DNA from 2 places in the Streptomyces dangxiongensis genome. Region 1 is predicted to be linked to the other one. Evidence: riboswitches for the same ligand, from Rfam matches in the RefSeq annotation. Region 1 holds a riboswitch; the other holds the start of a gene.
The links. A riboswitch is a leader RNA that binds a small molecule or an ion and turns the genes downstream of it on or off. The one in region 1 is predicted to bind S-adenosylmethionine.

Region 1 (7,355 bases):
CGCGCTTCAGGGCCATGGGGTTGGCGCCGGCGGCGACGTTGCGCAGGCCTTCCTTGACCAGGGCCTGAGCGAGAACGGTCGCGGTGGTCGTACCGTCACCGGCGACGTCGTCCGTCTTCTTGGCGACTTCCTTGACCAGCTCGGCGCCGATCTTCTCGTACGGGTCCTCGAGCTCGATCTCCTTGGCGATGGAGACACCATCGTTGGTGATCGTGGGGGCGCCCCACTTCTTCTCGAGGACGACGTTGCGGCCCTTGGGGCCGAGCGTCACCTTTACGGCGTCCGCGAGCTGGTTCATGCCGCGCTCGAGGCCGCGCCGCGCCTCCTCGTCGAACGCGATGATCTTGGCCATGTGAAGTGGTCCCTCCAGGACTGGGGGTGATTCCTTCGGACCGCGCCCGCGCCCGCGACGGACGGCTCGCCGGCCGCGTGGTTCCTTGCCCCACTTGGCCTGCGGGCCTCACCGACCCGGTCCTTCGTTGTCACTCTCACCTTCAGAGTGCTAACGCCAATGATTAGCACTCGGCATGGTCGAGTGCAAGCGCCTCGCGGGGTAACGGGCCCTCCGTCAGCCCCGCGCGAACACCGGGCGCGGACACGGGACCGGGCACGGACGGACGCGGATCCCGCCCCGGACCGGGCACGGAGCAGGCACGGACCCGGGCACGGCGAAGGGCCCGCACCCTGTGCCGGTGCGGGCCCTTCGCCACAAAAGACGTTCAGGCGCCGAGGCGAACCATGTCGGCCTGCGGGCCCTTCTGGCCCTGCGAGATCTCGAACTCCACCCGCTGGCCCTCTTCCAGGGTGCGGTAGCCGTCCATCTGAATGGCGCTGTAATGGACGAAGACGTCCGCACCACCGTCGACCGCGATGAAGCCGTACCCCTTCTCCGCGTTGAACCACTTGACGGTGCCCTGAGCCATGCCTAACTCCCCTATTACTGGCCCTTGCACAGATCCGCACTTCGCGGACCCGGGTCAGACCTCACCCCCCATTGGCCGGGGGCGTGCGCCGGAACGCGTCGACCGCGGCTGAATGTATCTGTCCAACTGCCCTCTGCAACAGGTCAATCGGACGAGAAATCTGGAAGCGAGCGGTCCGGAATGTGGCGAGAATTCATCCGACTTCAGGGCAAGTCGGGCCCCACAAAGGGAACAAATGCCGCGGAACACCCCAGCACTTTGGCTGTTTCTTGTCGGGCGCACAGCACCGAATGAAGGGCCGCCGACCCGCGGACCGCGACCGTGTTCCCCAACTCTACCGCGCTCAATCACACAGAATTGCCCCCTCCGCTTCTCTTGTGGAGGGGGCAATCGCAGGAACAACATGTAACCGACGTTACCGAAGGTAATGATGCGGCGGATCAGCCGCCGGCGACCGCCGGAATGATCGACACGCCCGCGCCGTCCGGCGTGGCGGTCTGCAGGCCCTGCTCGAAGCGGACGTCGTCGTCGTTCACGTACACGTTGACGAACCGGCGCAGCTTGCCCTGGTCGTCCAGCACCCGGGCGGCGATCCCCGTGTGGTTCCTCTCCAGGTCGGCGATGACGTCGGCGAGGGTCGCGCCCTCGGCGGCGACCTCGGCCGAGCCGCCGGTGTAGGTGCGCAGGATGGTGGGGATGCGAACGGTCACGCTCATGCGAGGCCAGCCTCTCGGAAGGAGTCCAGGGTCGGGCGGATGGTGGCGGTGAGGCCGGTCCCGGCCACCGCGTCCAAAGTCTTCAGGCCGTCGCCGGTGTTGAGGACGACCGTGGTCTTCGCCGGGTCCAGCACACCGTTCTCGATCAGCTTGCGGGTGACGCCCACGGTGACCCCGCCGGCGGTCTCCGCGAAGATGCCCTCGGTCCGCGCGAGCAGCCGGATCGCGTCCACGACCTGCTGGTCGGTGACGTCCTCCACGGCACCGCCGGTGCGGCGCGCGATGTCCAGGACGTACGGACCGTCGGCCGGGTTGCCGATGGCGAGCGACTTGGCGATCGTGTTCGGCTTCTGCGGCCGTACGACGTCGGGCCCGGCCTTGAAGGCGGTGGACACCGGCGAGCAGCCCTCGGCCTGGGCGCCGAAGATCCGGTACGGCCGGTCCTCGACGAGGCCGAGACTGATCAGCTCCCGCAGACCCTTGTCGATCTTCGTGAGCTGGGAGCCGGAGGCGATCGGGACCACGATCTGGTCGGGCAGCCGCCAGCCGAGCTGCTCGCAGATCTCGTACGCGAGGGTCTTGGAGCCCTCCGCGTAGTACGGCCGCAGGTTGACGTTGACGAAGCCCCAGCCCTCGCCGGCCGAGTCGCCGATCAGCTCGGAGCAGAAGCGGTTCACGTCGTCGTAGTTGCCCTCGATGCCGACCAGCTCACCGCCGTAGACGGCGGCCATGACCACCTTGGCCTGCTCCAGGTCGTGCGGGATGAACACGCAGGAGCGCAGGCCGGCCCGGGCGGCGGCGGCGCCGACGGCACCGGCCAGGTTGCCGGTGGAGGAGCAGGACAGGGTGGTGAAGCCGAAGGCGCGGGCGGCCTCCAGGGCCTGGGCGACGACCCGGTCCTTGAAGGAGTGCGTCGGGTTGCCGGAGTCGTCCTTCACGTACAGCCCGCCGGTCACGCCCAGTTCGCGCGCCAGGTTGTCGGCCTTGACCAGCTCGGTCCAGCCCGGGTTCAGGTTGGGCTTGCCGGCGACGTCCGCGGGGACGGGCAGCAGCGGGGCGTAGCGCCAGATGTTCGCGGGGCCCGCCTCGATGCGGCGGCGCAGCTCTTCGGTGTCGTAGGCGGAGAAGTCGTAGGCGATCTCCAGCGGACCGAAACACTCCTCGCAGGCGAAGACCGGGCCGAGCGGCACCCGGTGACCGCACTCGCGACAGCTCAGGGCCGTGGCGGGACCGAGGTCGACGGTGGGACTGCTGGCGCTTGCAACTGTCTGCACAGCCATGGAGGCGAGGCCCTTTCTCCTCATCTTCCTCACGACGCACTTCGCCGTGAGACGGATTTGGCACCTTCCCTAGCCGGGAGCCTCGCGGAGACGATCAGAACTGATCTACGAGAACCGACTGGAGGGTTGCCGGGGCTTCATCGGGCCGTGTCCCTCTGCCCCTCTGGATGAGCAATATGTGGTTGTTGACGCGGGCGACCCCCGACATGCGATGGTCACCGGCGTTGTTCAAGACTGTAACCGAAGGCCAGGACAGTTGAGATAGTCGTCCGTACCGCGAGATGGATCACACCGTGTGCGTGTGGTCGTGACAGTGAGGAGCCGCAGACCGTGCTGGAAGAAGTCGAGCGCTGGCTGGCCGACCGCTCCTGGTCCGTGACCGACCGCCCGCTCCACCGCGTCCTGGCCGCCAAGCAGCGCACGGGCCAGACGATCAGCGTCGTGCTGCCCGCGCTCAACGAGGAGGAGACGGTCGGCGACATCGTCGCGGTCATCCGCCACGACCTCGTGGAGCAGATACCGCTGGTCGACGAGATCGTCGTCGTCGACTCCGGGTCCACCGACCGCACCGCGCAGGTCGCCGCGCGCGCCGGCGCCCGGGTCGTGCACCGCGACGCCATCCTGCCCCGTATCCCCGCCGTCCCCGGCAAGGGCGAGGTGCTGTGGCGCTCGCTGCTGGTGACCGGCGGGGACATCGTCTGCTTCATCGACGCGGACCTGCGCGAGTTCTCCTCCGACTTCGTCACCGGGATCGTCGGCCCGCTGCTCACCGAACCCGGCGTGGACCTGGTCAAGGCGATGTACGACCGCCCGCTCGGCGGCGCGGCCGGGCAGGGCGGCCGGGTCACCGAGCTGATGGCCCGGCCGCTGCTGAACATGCACTGGCCGCAACTGGCCGGCTTCGTGCAGCCGCTCGGCGGCGAGTACGCGGCCCGCCGCTCCCTGCTGGAGCAGTTGCCGTTCCCCGTCGGCTACGGCGTGGAGCTGGGGATGCTGGTGGACGCGCTGCACCTGGCCGGCCTGGACGCGCTGGCCCAGGTCGACGTGGGTGTGCGCCTGCATCGCCACCAGGACGGGCAGGCCCTGGGCCGGATGGCCGCCGCGATCTACCGCACCGCCCAGCTCCGGCTGGCCCGCGGCCATCTGGTCCGGCCCGCGCTGACCCAGTTCGAGCGGGGCGAGGACGGGTTCGAGCCGCGCACACCTACTCGGTGGACACCGAGGAACGGCCGCCCATGGTGGAGATCGCCGAGTACGCCGAGCGCAAGGTGGCGTGAACGGTCCGTATACGGTCCCGTTTGCGGGCGGACCGTACGTTTGAGCGTTTGTGGGCCGGGCTAGGTTGAGGCGTATGGCTTCCACGCACGGCACTGCTGAACAGGCTCAGGTGCTGGTCGCGTCCAATCGCGGCCCGGTTTCGTATCAGATCGACGAGGAGGGCTCGCTGCACGCCAGGCGGGGCGGCGGCGGGCTCGTCTCCGGGCTGTCGGCCATCGGGTCCGACGCGGACTCCGTGTGGGTGTGCGCCGCGCTCGGCGACGGCGACCGCGAGGCCGTGCGGCGCGCGGACGGCGGACTGCTGCCGGCCGCGGACACCGGCGGGCAGCGGGTGCGGATGCTCGGCATCGACCCGGCCGTGCACGCCGCGGCCTACAACGACATCGCCAACTCGGTGCTCTGGTTCGTCCACCACATGCTGTACCAGACCCCGATGGAGCCGGTCTTCGACGCGGAGTTCCGGCGGCACTGGGCGTCGTACCGGGCCTACAACCAGGCGTTCGCGGAGGCGCTGGCCGAGGAGGCCGCCGAGGGCGCCGCGGTGCTGATCCAGGACTACCACCTGGCCCTCGCCCCGCGCCTGCTCCGGGAGCTGCGCCCCGACCTGCGCATCGGCCACTTCTCGCACACCCCGTGGGCGCCGCCGGACTACTTCCGCCTGCTGCCCGACGACATCGCCGCCGAGCTGCTCGGCGGCATCCTGGGCGCGGACCGCGCGGCGTTCCTCACCCAGCGGTGGGCGGACGCCTTCACCGCCTGCTGTCAGGTGGTCCTCGGGCCCGACGCCGCCGCCGGCACCCGGATCGGGGTGCACGGTCTCGGCGCGGACGCGGACTTCCTGCGCGGGCGGGCCCACCAGGACGACGTGGCCGAGCGGATGACGGCCCTCCGCGCGGAGATCGGCCCGGGCCCCGACGGGACGGCGCGCAGGACGATCGTCCGGGTGGACCGCACCGAGCTGTCCAAGAACATCGTGCGCGGGCTGCTGGCCTACCGGCAGCTACTCGACGACCACCCCGAATGGCGGGAGAAGGTCGTCCACGTCGCCTTCGCGTACCCGTCCCGGCAGGACCTCGCCGTGTACCGCGAGTACACCGCCGAGGTCCGGCGGGTCGCGGACGACATCAACGAGCGCTACGGCACGGCGGGCTGGACCCCGGTCGTCCTGCACGTGAAGGACGACTTCGCCCGCTCCCTCGCCGCCTACCGGCTGGCCGACGTGGCCCTGGTGAACCCCATCCGCGACGGCATGAACCTGGTCGCCAAGGAGGTCCCGGTGGTCTCCGACGAGGGCTGCGCGCTGGTGCTGTCCCGGGAGGCCGGGGCGTACGAGGAGCTGGGCGAGGACGCGATCGTGGTGAACCCGTACGACATCGGGGGGACGGCGGACGCGCTGCACGCGGCCCTGAGCCTGCCCGTGGCCGAGCGGGCGGAGCGGTCGAAGCGACTGGCCGCCGCGGCGACCGCGCTGCCGCCGGCGCGCTGGTTCCTGGACCAGCTTGACGCCCTGCGCAACTGACCGGCCGGCACCTCGCACCTGACCGGCCGACAACCCGGACCGGTGCCCCGCACAGCCGACCGGCCGACAACCCGGACCCGGCAGCGGCTCGGTGCACTCGCCGCCGGCCGGCCGGCAACTTGGACCGATGCCCCGTGGAGCCGACCGGTCGGCAGCCCGGACCCGGTCGGCGGATGCGTGGCGGAGTTGACCGGTCGGCCGGTGCGCTGTGGAGTTGGCCGGCCGGTGCCCGGTGTTCCCGGGCACCGACCGGCCGAGAGCGTCACCCCAGGTGGGCCGCCAGCCCCCGCAGCAGCTCCACGACACCTTCCGGGCCGGCCACCACCAGGTCGGCGCGGTCCGCCAGCTCGGTGACCTCCGTGCTGCCGCTGCACACCAGCAGGCCGGGGGTGCCGGCGGCGCGGAGTTCGTCGACCGCGGCGAAGGCGGGCAGGTCGCCCAGGTCGTCGCCGGCGTAGACGACGCAGCCGGCCCGGGTGGCGCGGGCGTGGTCCAGGAGGGCCACGCCCTTGTCCATGCCCGGCGGGCGCAGCTCCAGGACCAGGCGGCCGGGTTCGACGATCAGGCCGTGCCGGGTGGCGAGGCCGGCGAGCGGGCCGCGCAGGGCCTCGAAGGCGGCCTGCGGGTCGGCGGCGCGGCGGGTGTGGACCGCGAGCGCCCGGCCCTTCTCCTCGATCCACGTGCCCTGCCCGGCGCCGGCGCGCTCCAGCAGGCCGGGCAGTTCGGCGCGGGCGGCGGCCACGCCCGGGTGCGGGGGCGGCGCGGTGACCTTGCCGGTGGCCGCCTCCCAGCGTTCGGCGCCGTAGTGGCCGAGGACGGTGAGGTGCTCCAGGCCGGGGACGTCCGCGAAGCCGCCGTAGCGGACCGCCACCTCGGGCGGGCGGCCGGTGATCACGGCGATGGAGGCCACCTCGGGGGCGAGCGCGGCCAGCGCGGGCACGGCCCCGGGGTGGGCGCGGGCCTGTTCGGGGTCGGCGACGATCGGGGCGAGCGTGCCGTCGAAGTCCAGCCCGATCACGGCGTCACGGGGCCGGGCGAGGAGCGCGGCGAGCCCGTCCCGGCCGGCCTGGGTGGTCGGGAGCGGCAGCGGGTGCAGGGAGTCCGTCGTGTGGGTGCCCATACGGCGACCCTATCCGCGGAAGGCCGGTCCACTCCTCAGCGTTCGGCGCGCCGCGTCTGCCGGATCCGGCGGAGCCGGTTGACGGTGACCGGGTCGTGGGCCAGGGCCCGCGCGTCGTCCAGGAGGGCGTTGAGGAGCTGGTAGTAGCGGACGGGGGACAGATCCAGCTCCTCGCGGATCGCCCGTTCCTTCGCGCCGGGCCCGGGGAACGCCCGGCGCTCCAGCGCGAGGATCGCCTTCTCGCGGCTGCCCAGTTCCATGGGAGCCACCGTAGCGCCGGGCACGGACAGCCGGACCGGTCGTGCCGTCGGACTCCCGCCGCGGGAGTCGGACGACCCGGCCTAGCCGGCGGTTCCGCTGTCGGCCGCCGTGGCCGTCGACTGGAGCCGGGTCAGGACGCCGGAAGGGCTGCCGCCGGGAGCGACGGCCTGCCCGATGTTCTGCTTCACGGCCGCGCTGACCGACGCCCAGGAGGTCTTGCCGACGGGGTACAGCTCGGACGTGGGCAACTGGTCCAGG
Region 2 (7,355 bases), 1.4 Mb from region 1:
TCCGTGAAAAAGCTCTCCGCACGACGACGCCATCCGCTGGCGGCGGTCGTCGTCCTACTCCTCGCGCTGGCGGCCACTGGGGGGCTGTACGCCGCGTTCGCGCCCGCGGGCAAGGCGCAGGCCGATGACACCTCCCAGTCCCTCACCATCAAGGAGGGCAAGAAGCTCTACGAGGTCGGCTGCGCCAGTTGCCACGGCACCGGTGGCCAGGGCTCCTCCGACGGCCCCAGCCTGGTCGGCGTGGGTGCGGCCGCGGTCGACTTCCAGGTGGGCACCGGCCGCATGCCGGCCTCCACCTCGCAGATGGCCCAGCTTCCGCGCAAGAAGGTCAGCTACACGCAGACCGAGATCGACCAGCTCGCCGCGTACGTCGCGTCGCTGGGCGCCGGCCCGAACGTGCCGACCAAGGACCAGTACGGCCCGGCCGGCGCGGACATCGCCAAGGGCGGCGAACTGTTCCGGACCAACTGCGCGCAGTGCCACAACTTCACCGGCAAGGGCGGTGCCCTCACCAAGGGCAAGTACGCGCCGAGCCTGGAGGGTGTCGCTCCGAAGCACATCTACGAGGCCATGCAGACCGGCCCGCAGAACATGCCGTCCTTCCCCGACACCACGATGTCGGAGAAGAACAAGAAGGACATCATCGCGTACCTGAACGCGGTCGACGGCGATGAGACGGAGAACCCGGGTGGTCTGGAGCTGGGCGGCGTCGGGCCGGTCAGCGAGGGTCTCTTCGGCTGGATCTTCGGTCTCGGCGGACTGATCGCCGTCGCCGTGTGGGTTGCCGCCCGGACCGCAAAGGCCAAGAAGTCATGAGTAGCCAAGACATTCCAGAAGAGAACCTGCCCGCCGGGCGGGACCACGCGCACGGCGCGGTAGACGTCGCGGACCACGAGAACCCGTTCGCGAACCCCGGACTGCCGCCGCACGAGCACCGGATCCAGGACATCGACGAGCGGGCCGCCAAGCGGTCCGAGCGCGTGGTCGCCCTGCTGTTCACGGTGTCGATGCTGGCGACGATCGGCTTCATCGCCGCCTACCTGGCGATCCCGAACGACAAGTCGATCTTCGTCTTCCCGCTCGGGCACATCAGCGCGATGAACTTCGCGCTGGGGCTGACCCTGGGCATCGCCCTGTTCTGCATCGGCGCGGGCGCGGTCCACTGGGCCCGCACCCTCATGTCCGACGTGGAGGTCGCCGACGACCGTCACCCGATCGAGGCCTCCCCCGAGGTCCGCGCGAAGGTCCACGACGACTTCCGCCTGGGTGCCAAGGAATCGGCGCTCGGCCGGCGCAAGCTGATCCGCAACACCATGTTCGGCGCGCTGGCCCTGGTGCCGCTCTCCGGCGTGATGCTGCTCGGCGGTCTGGGCCCGGCCCCCGGGACCAAGCTCCGCCACACCCTGTGGGCCAAGAACAAGCGCCTGGTCAACATGAACACGAACCAGCCGCTGCGTCCCGAGGACATCGCCGTCGGCTCGCTCACCTTCGCCAAGCCCGACGGCCTGGAGGAGCGCGCCGAGGACTTCCAGGACCAGATGGCCAAGGCGGCCCTGATGATCGTCCGGCTCCAGCCGGGCAACATCAAGGACAAGCGCGAACTCGACTGGTCGCACGAGGGCATCGTCGCGTTCTCGAAGATCTGCACCCACGTGGGCTGCCCGATCTCGCTGTACGAGCAGCAGACGCACCACGTGCTGTGCCCGTGCCACCAGTCCACCTTCGACCTCTCCGACGGCGCCCGAGTCATCTTCGGCCCCGCCGGCCACCCCCTGCCGCAGCTGCGCATCGGTGTGGACAGTGAGGGTTACCTCCAGGCGCTCGGCGACTTCGAGGAGCCCGTCGGTCCTGCTTTCTGGGAGCGCGGATGAGTACTGCATCGAACGACGAGACCCGCTCCCGCGGGCGGGCACCGGCCGGCGAGCGGATCGCCGACTGGGCCGACGGCCGGCTGGGGATCTACTCCCTGGCCAAGGCCAACATGCGCAAGATCTTCCCGGACCACTGGTCCTTCATGCTCGGCGAGATCTGCATGTACAGCTTCATCATCATCATCCTGACGGGTGTCTATCTGACGCTGTTCTTCCACCCGTCGATGAACGAGGTCGAGTACCACGGCAGCTACATCCCGCTCCAGGGACAGCTGATGTCCGAGGCGTTCAACTCGACCATGCACATCTCGTTCGACGTGCGCGGTGGCCTGCTCATCCGGCAGATCCACCACTGGGCGGCGGTCGTCTTCCTCGCCGGCATGTTCGTGCACATGATGCGCGTGTTCTTCACCGGCGCGTTCCGCAAGCCACGTGAGATCAACTGGCTGTTCGGCTTCCTGCTGTTCGTCCTCGGCATGTTCACCGGCTTCACCGGCTACTCCCTGCCGGACGACCTGCTCTCGGGCACCGGTGTCCGCTTCACCCAGGGCGCGATCCTGTCCGTGCCGATCGTCGGCACGTACATCTCGATGTTCCTGTTCGGCGGCGAGTTCCCCGGCCACGACTTCGTGGCCCGGTTCTACTCGATCCACATCCTGCTGCTGCCGGGCATCATGCTCGGCCTGATGGTGGCGCACCTGATCCTGGTCTTCTACCACAAGCACACGCAGTTCGCGGGCCCCGGCCGGAACAACAAGAACGTCGTCGGCATGCCGCTGCTGCCGGTGTACATGGCCAAGGCCGGCGGGTTCTTCTTCCTGGTGTTCGGCTTCATCGCCCTCATCGCCGGTATCGCGTCCATCAACCCGATCTGGGCGATGGGCCCCTACCGTCCGGACCAGGTCTCCACGGGCGCCCAGCCCGACTGGTACATGGGCTTCGCCGAGGGTCTCGTCCGCGCCATGCCGGGCTGGGAGATCAACTTCTGGGGCCACACCCTGGTCCTGGGCGTGTTCGTCCCGCTGGCCCTGTTCGGGCTGTTCCTCGCGGTGATCGCGCTGTACCCGTTCATCGAGTCCTGGATCACCGGCGACAAGCGCGAGCACCACATCCTGGACCGGCCGCGCAACGCCCCGACCCGCACCGCCTTCGGTGCCGCGTGGGTCGCCGGCTACGTGATCATGCTGATCGGTGGCGGCAACGACATCATCGCCACGCACTTCCACCTGTCGATCAACGCGGTGACCTGGTTCGTCCGGATCGCGTTCTTCGCCGGGCCGGTCCTGACGTTCATCGTCACCCGGCGGATCTGCCTGGGCCTCCAGCGTCGCGACCGCGACAAGGTGCTGCACGGCCGCGAGACCGGCATCATCAAGCGGCTGCCGCACGGTGAGTTCATCGAGGTGCACGAGCCGCTCAGCCAGGAGCAGCTTCACACGCTCACCGCGCACGAGCAGTACCGGCCGGCCGAGATCGGTCCGACGACCGACGAGAACGGCGTCGAGCGCAAGGTGGGCGCCTCCGAGAAGCTGCGGGTCAAGCTCTCCAACGCCTACTACGGCGAGGACAGCCAGATCCCGAAGCCGACCGTCGAGGAGTTCAAGGAGATCACGAGCGGCCACGGCCACCACTGATCCCCGCGTCGCCACACCACGCAGAAGGGCCCCGTCCGTGTCGCGGACGGGGCCCTTCGCGGTGCCCGCGGCTGGATAGGGTGGGGTACGACGGAGCAGGACTGCGTACGAGGAGCGGCTGATGAGCGCTGTGACCCCCGCTGGAGGCGACACCGCGGCGGGCCGCTCCTGGCCCGTCCTCCTGAACGGCCTGCTGGAGGGCCGTGACCTGGCGGCCGACGACACCGCGTGGGCGATGGACCGCATCATGCGCGGTGAGGCGACCGACGCCCAGATCGCCGGGTTCGCGGTGGCGCTGCGGGCGAAGGGGCAGACGGTCCAGGAGATCACCGGCCTGGTCCGCACGATGTACGAGCACGCGAACGTGATCGAGGTGCCCGGCCGCACCGTCGACATCGTCGGCACGGGCGGCGACGGGGCCAGGACGGTGAACATCTCCACCATGTCCTCGCTGGTCGTGGCCGGTACCGGCGCGAAGGTCGTCAAGCACGGCAACCGCGCCGCGTCCTCGGCGTCCGGCTCCTCCGACGTCCTGGAGAAGCTCGGCGTCAACCTCGACCTGACCCCCCGCCGGGTCGTGGAGGTCGCTCAGGAGGCCGGCATCACCTTCTGCTTCGCCGTGAAGTTCCATCCGGCGCTGCGCCATGTGGGCGCCGCCCGCGGACAGCTCGGCATCCGGACCGTGTTCAACCTGCTCGGCCCGCTGACCAACCCGGCGCGGGTGCGGGCCCAGGCGGTCGGCGTCGCCGTCGCGCACGAGGCACCGATCGTCGCGGGCGTGCTCGCGGAACGGGGCAACTCCTCCCTGGTCTTCCGCGGCGACGACGGCCTGGACGAGCTGACGACGACGTCCACCTCCCGGGTGTGGGTGGTCCGCGACGGCCGGGTCCGCGAGGAGTCCTTCGACCCGCGCGACGCCGGCCTCCCCCTGGTCCCGGTGGAGGCGCTGCGCGGCGGCGACCCGGCCCACAACGCCGACGTCGCCCGCCGCCTGCTCGACGGCGAGCAGGGGCCCGTACGGGACGCCGTCCTGCTGAACTCGGCGGCGGCCCTGGTGGCCCTGGAGCCGACGGACGCGCCGCTCACCGAGCAGCTCCGCGCGGGCATGGCGAAGGCCGCGGAGTCGGTCGACTCGGGCGCGGCCCGGCGGACGCTGGAGCGGTGGGTGGCGGCCAGCAACGCCTGACCGCACCGCACGTCGTCCCGCGATCCGGACACGGGTTGCGGGGCGACGATCAGTTCGCGTACGTTCTTCCACCAGGTCATGAGTGACAGTCATGAGGCCCCGGCCGACTGTCCGGCAACCCTCCGTCCGTGGCGGGGTGCCCCGGGTGAAGACCAGGCCGTGGACAGCAAGGTCCACGGCAAGCGCGGATCCCTCGCACACTTACCGCAAGTGTGGGACCAGGGATCCTGGTCGTCGAGGAGCCTCCCGTGAGCAAGCGAATGCGCTAGGGCCGCAGAGCCCCGCCTCCGCATCCCCCTTCACCCCACCGGCGCCAGAGCACGCCCGCTCGCCCGGCGGATTCCACCTGCCTTCACGGGAGTTCAGCCATGTCCGTCTCCACCGCTGCCGCCGACCGGTCCCTCTGCGCCCCGCTGCCCGTGCTGGGCCGGGATGTCACCGTCCCGCTCGTCACGGGCGGTGAGGTCGCCTACGCCGCTCTCGACTACGCGGCCAGCGCCCCCGCCCTCCAGCGCGTCTGGGACGACGTCGCGGCCTACGCCCCGTACTACGGCAGCGTGCACCGCGGCGCCGGCTACCTCTCCCAGCTCTCCACCGACCTGTTCGAGAACGCCCGCGGGACCGTCGCCGGGTTCCTCGGCTGCCGCCCGGACGACCAGGTCGTCTTCACCCGCTCGACCACCGACTCGCTCAACCTCCTGGCGCGCGCGCTGCCCGCCGGCTGCCAGGTCTTCGTCTTCGAGACCGAGCACCACGCCTCCCTGCTGCCCTGGCAGGACGCCCGGGTCACCTACCTCGACGCCCCGCGCACCCCGCAGCAGGCCGTCCGGACCCTGGAGCGGGCCCTCGCCGAGCGCGACCCCCACGGCCCGGCCCTGGTCTGTGTCACCGGCGCCTCCAACGTCACCGGTGAGCTGTGGCCGGTGCGCGAGCTGGCCGCCGCCGCGCACGCCCACGGCGCCCGCATCGTCCTGGACGCCGCCCAGCTAGCCCCCCACCACCCGGTGGACCTCGGGGACCTGGACGTCGACTGGGTCGCCTTCTCCGGCCACAAGCTGTACGCCCCGTTCGGCTCCGGCGTCCTGGCCGGCCGCGCCGACTGGCTCCGGGCGGCCGAGCCGTACCTCGCGGGCGGCGGCGCCAGCCGCAAGGTCACCCGGCGGCAGGACGGCGGGGTGGACGTGGAGTGGCACGACAGCGCCGCCCGCCACGAGGCCGGCTCCCCGAACGTGATCGGCGCCTACTCCATCGCCGCCGCCTGCAAGGCCCTCACCGAGGCCGGCTGGGACACCCTCGTCGCCCGTGAGGAGCACCTGATCCGCACGGTCCGCGAAGGCCTCGCCGAGGTCCCGGAGGTCAGGATCCTCTCCCTCTTCGGCGACGACGCGCCGCGCGTGGGTGTCCTCTCCTTCGTCGTCGAGGGCTGGAACAGCTCGCACTTCGCCGCCGCCCTCTCCGCCGAGTACGGCATCGGCGTCCGCGACGGCCTCTTCTGCGCCCACCCCCTGGTCCGCACCCTGCTGGGCACCGACCCGCAGACCCAGGGGGAGTGCGGCGCCCCGGAGACGGCCCCGGGCGAGAAGTCCCTGAACGCCGTCCGGGTCAGCTTCGGCGCCGGCACCCCCGACGAGCACGTCGAGCGCTTCGTGACCGCCGTACGGGAACTGGTGCGCGACGGCGCCCGGTGGCAGTACCGCACGGAGGACGGCCGCTGCGTCCCGGCGGTCTGAGGACGGCCGGCCCGCCGCCCGCCGGGGTGGCGGGCTCCCTAGTTGTCGAGGCCGATCGCGAACGCGGCCTCCAGGTCGTGCTGCGAGTAGGTGCGGAACGCGACGTGCGTGTCGGTGGCCTCCACGCCGGGGATCTTGCTGATCCGGCCGGGGATGATCTCGGCGAGGTCCTCGTGCTGCCCGACCCGGACCATGGCGATCAGGTCGTAGGTGCCGGTGACCGAGAAGACCTCGCTGACGCTCTCCAGCGCGGCGATGCGCTCCGCGATCTCGGGGATCCGGTCCACGCTGGTCTTGATCAGAACGATCGCGGTGATCACGGCTGTGTCTCTCCCTCGGTGACCGGAGCTGGTGCGGCCTTCACTCTAGTCGCCCGGCCGTCCCCCACCACCGCCCCGCCGGGACCGCCCGCGCGGCTGCGCCCGCGTCCGTAGCGCAGCCACGCGTAGCAGAACCCCAGGCCGAACCCGACCATGTGCGCGAGGTAGGCCACTCCGGGCCCGTCGGAGGCCCGGCCCGCCGCGAACCACTGGAGCGCCGCCCAGAACGGCAGCACCACCCAGGCGGGGAAGCGCAGCGGCAGGAAGAACAGGAAGGGCAGAAGACTGGTCACGCGGGCGCGGGGGAACAGGTAGAGGAAGGCTCCGAGGACCGCCGAGATCGCCCCGGAGGCGCCGACCAGCGACTGCTCGGAGGTGGCGTTGGCGGCCGCGTAGCCCAGCAGGGCGAGGTACCCGCAGCCGACGTAGAACAGGGTGAACGCCACCCGTCCCATGCGTTCCTCGGTCATCGCCCCGAAGACGAAGAGGAACAGCATGTTGCCGAGCAGGTGGACCCAGCCGCCGTGCACGAACAGCGCGGTCGCCGGGGTGAGCGCCTCGCGGGCCGGTCTGCCGAACAGGTCGGCCGGGACCACGCCCCAGCGCCGGAAGTA

Region 2: it holds a riboswitch for S-adenosylmethionine, as region 1 does, so the genes downstream of both, D9753_RS25990 (aminotransferase class V-fold PLP-dependent enzyme) here and thrC (threonine synthase) in region 1, are expected to answer to the same signal.

What each region holds. Positions count from the first base shown of each region.
Region 1 is NZ_CP033073.1:4,356,816-4,364,170, reverse strand. It holds gene groL (chaperonin GroEL) at 1-352, opposite strand, end outside; gene D9753_RS19625 (cold-shock protein) at 720-923, opposite strand; gene D9753_RS19620 (MoaD/ThiS family protein) at 1,364-1,639, opposite strand; gene thrC (threonine synthase) at 1,636-2,919, opposite strand; SAM riboswitch class I at 2,937-3,093, opposite strand; partial or broken gene D9753_RS19610 (glucosyl-3-phosphoglycerate synthase) at 3,250-4,196, shown strand; gene D9753_RS19605 (alpha,alpha-trehalose-phosphate synthase (UDP-forming)) at 4,271-5,716, shown strand; gene otsB (trehalose-phosphatase) at 5,979-6,836, opposite strand; gene D9753_RS19595 (DUF3263 domain-containing protein) at 6,872-7,096, opposite strand; gene D9753_RS19590 (ABC transporter substrate-binding protein) at 7,178-7,355, opposite strand, start outside.
Region 2 is NZ_CP033073.1:5,753,767-5,761,121, forward strand. It holds gene qcrC (cytochrome bc1 complex diheme cytochrome c subunit) at 4-816, shown strand; gene qcrA (cytochrome bc1 complex Rieske iron-sulfur subunit) at 813-1,871, shown strand; gene qcrB (cytochrome bc1 complex cytochrome b subunit) at 1,868-3,505, shown strand; gene trpD (anthranilate phosphoribosyltransferase) at 3,627-4,691, shown strand; SAM riboswitch class IV at 4,766-4,882, shown strand; gene D9753_RS25990 (aminotransferase class V-fold PLP-dependent enzyme) at 5,060-6,421, shown strand; gene D9753_RS25995 (Lrp/AsnC family transcriptional regulator) at 6,460-6,741, opposite strand; gene D9753_RS26000 (rhomboid family intramembrane serine protease) at 6,738-7,355, opposite strand, start outside.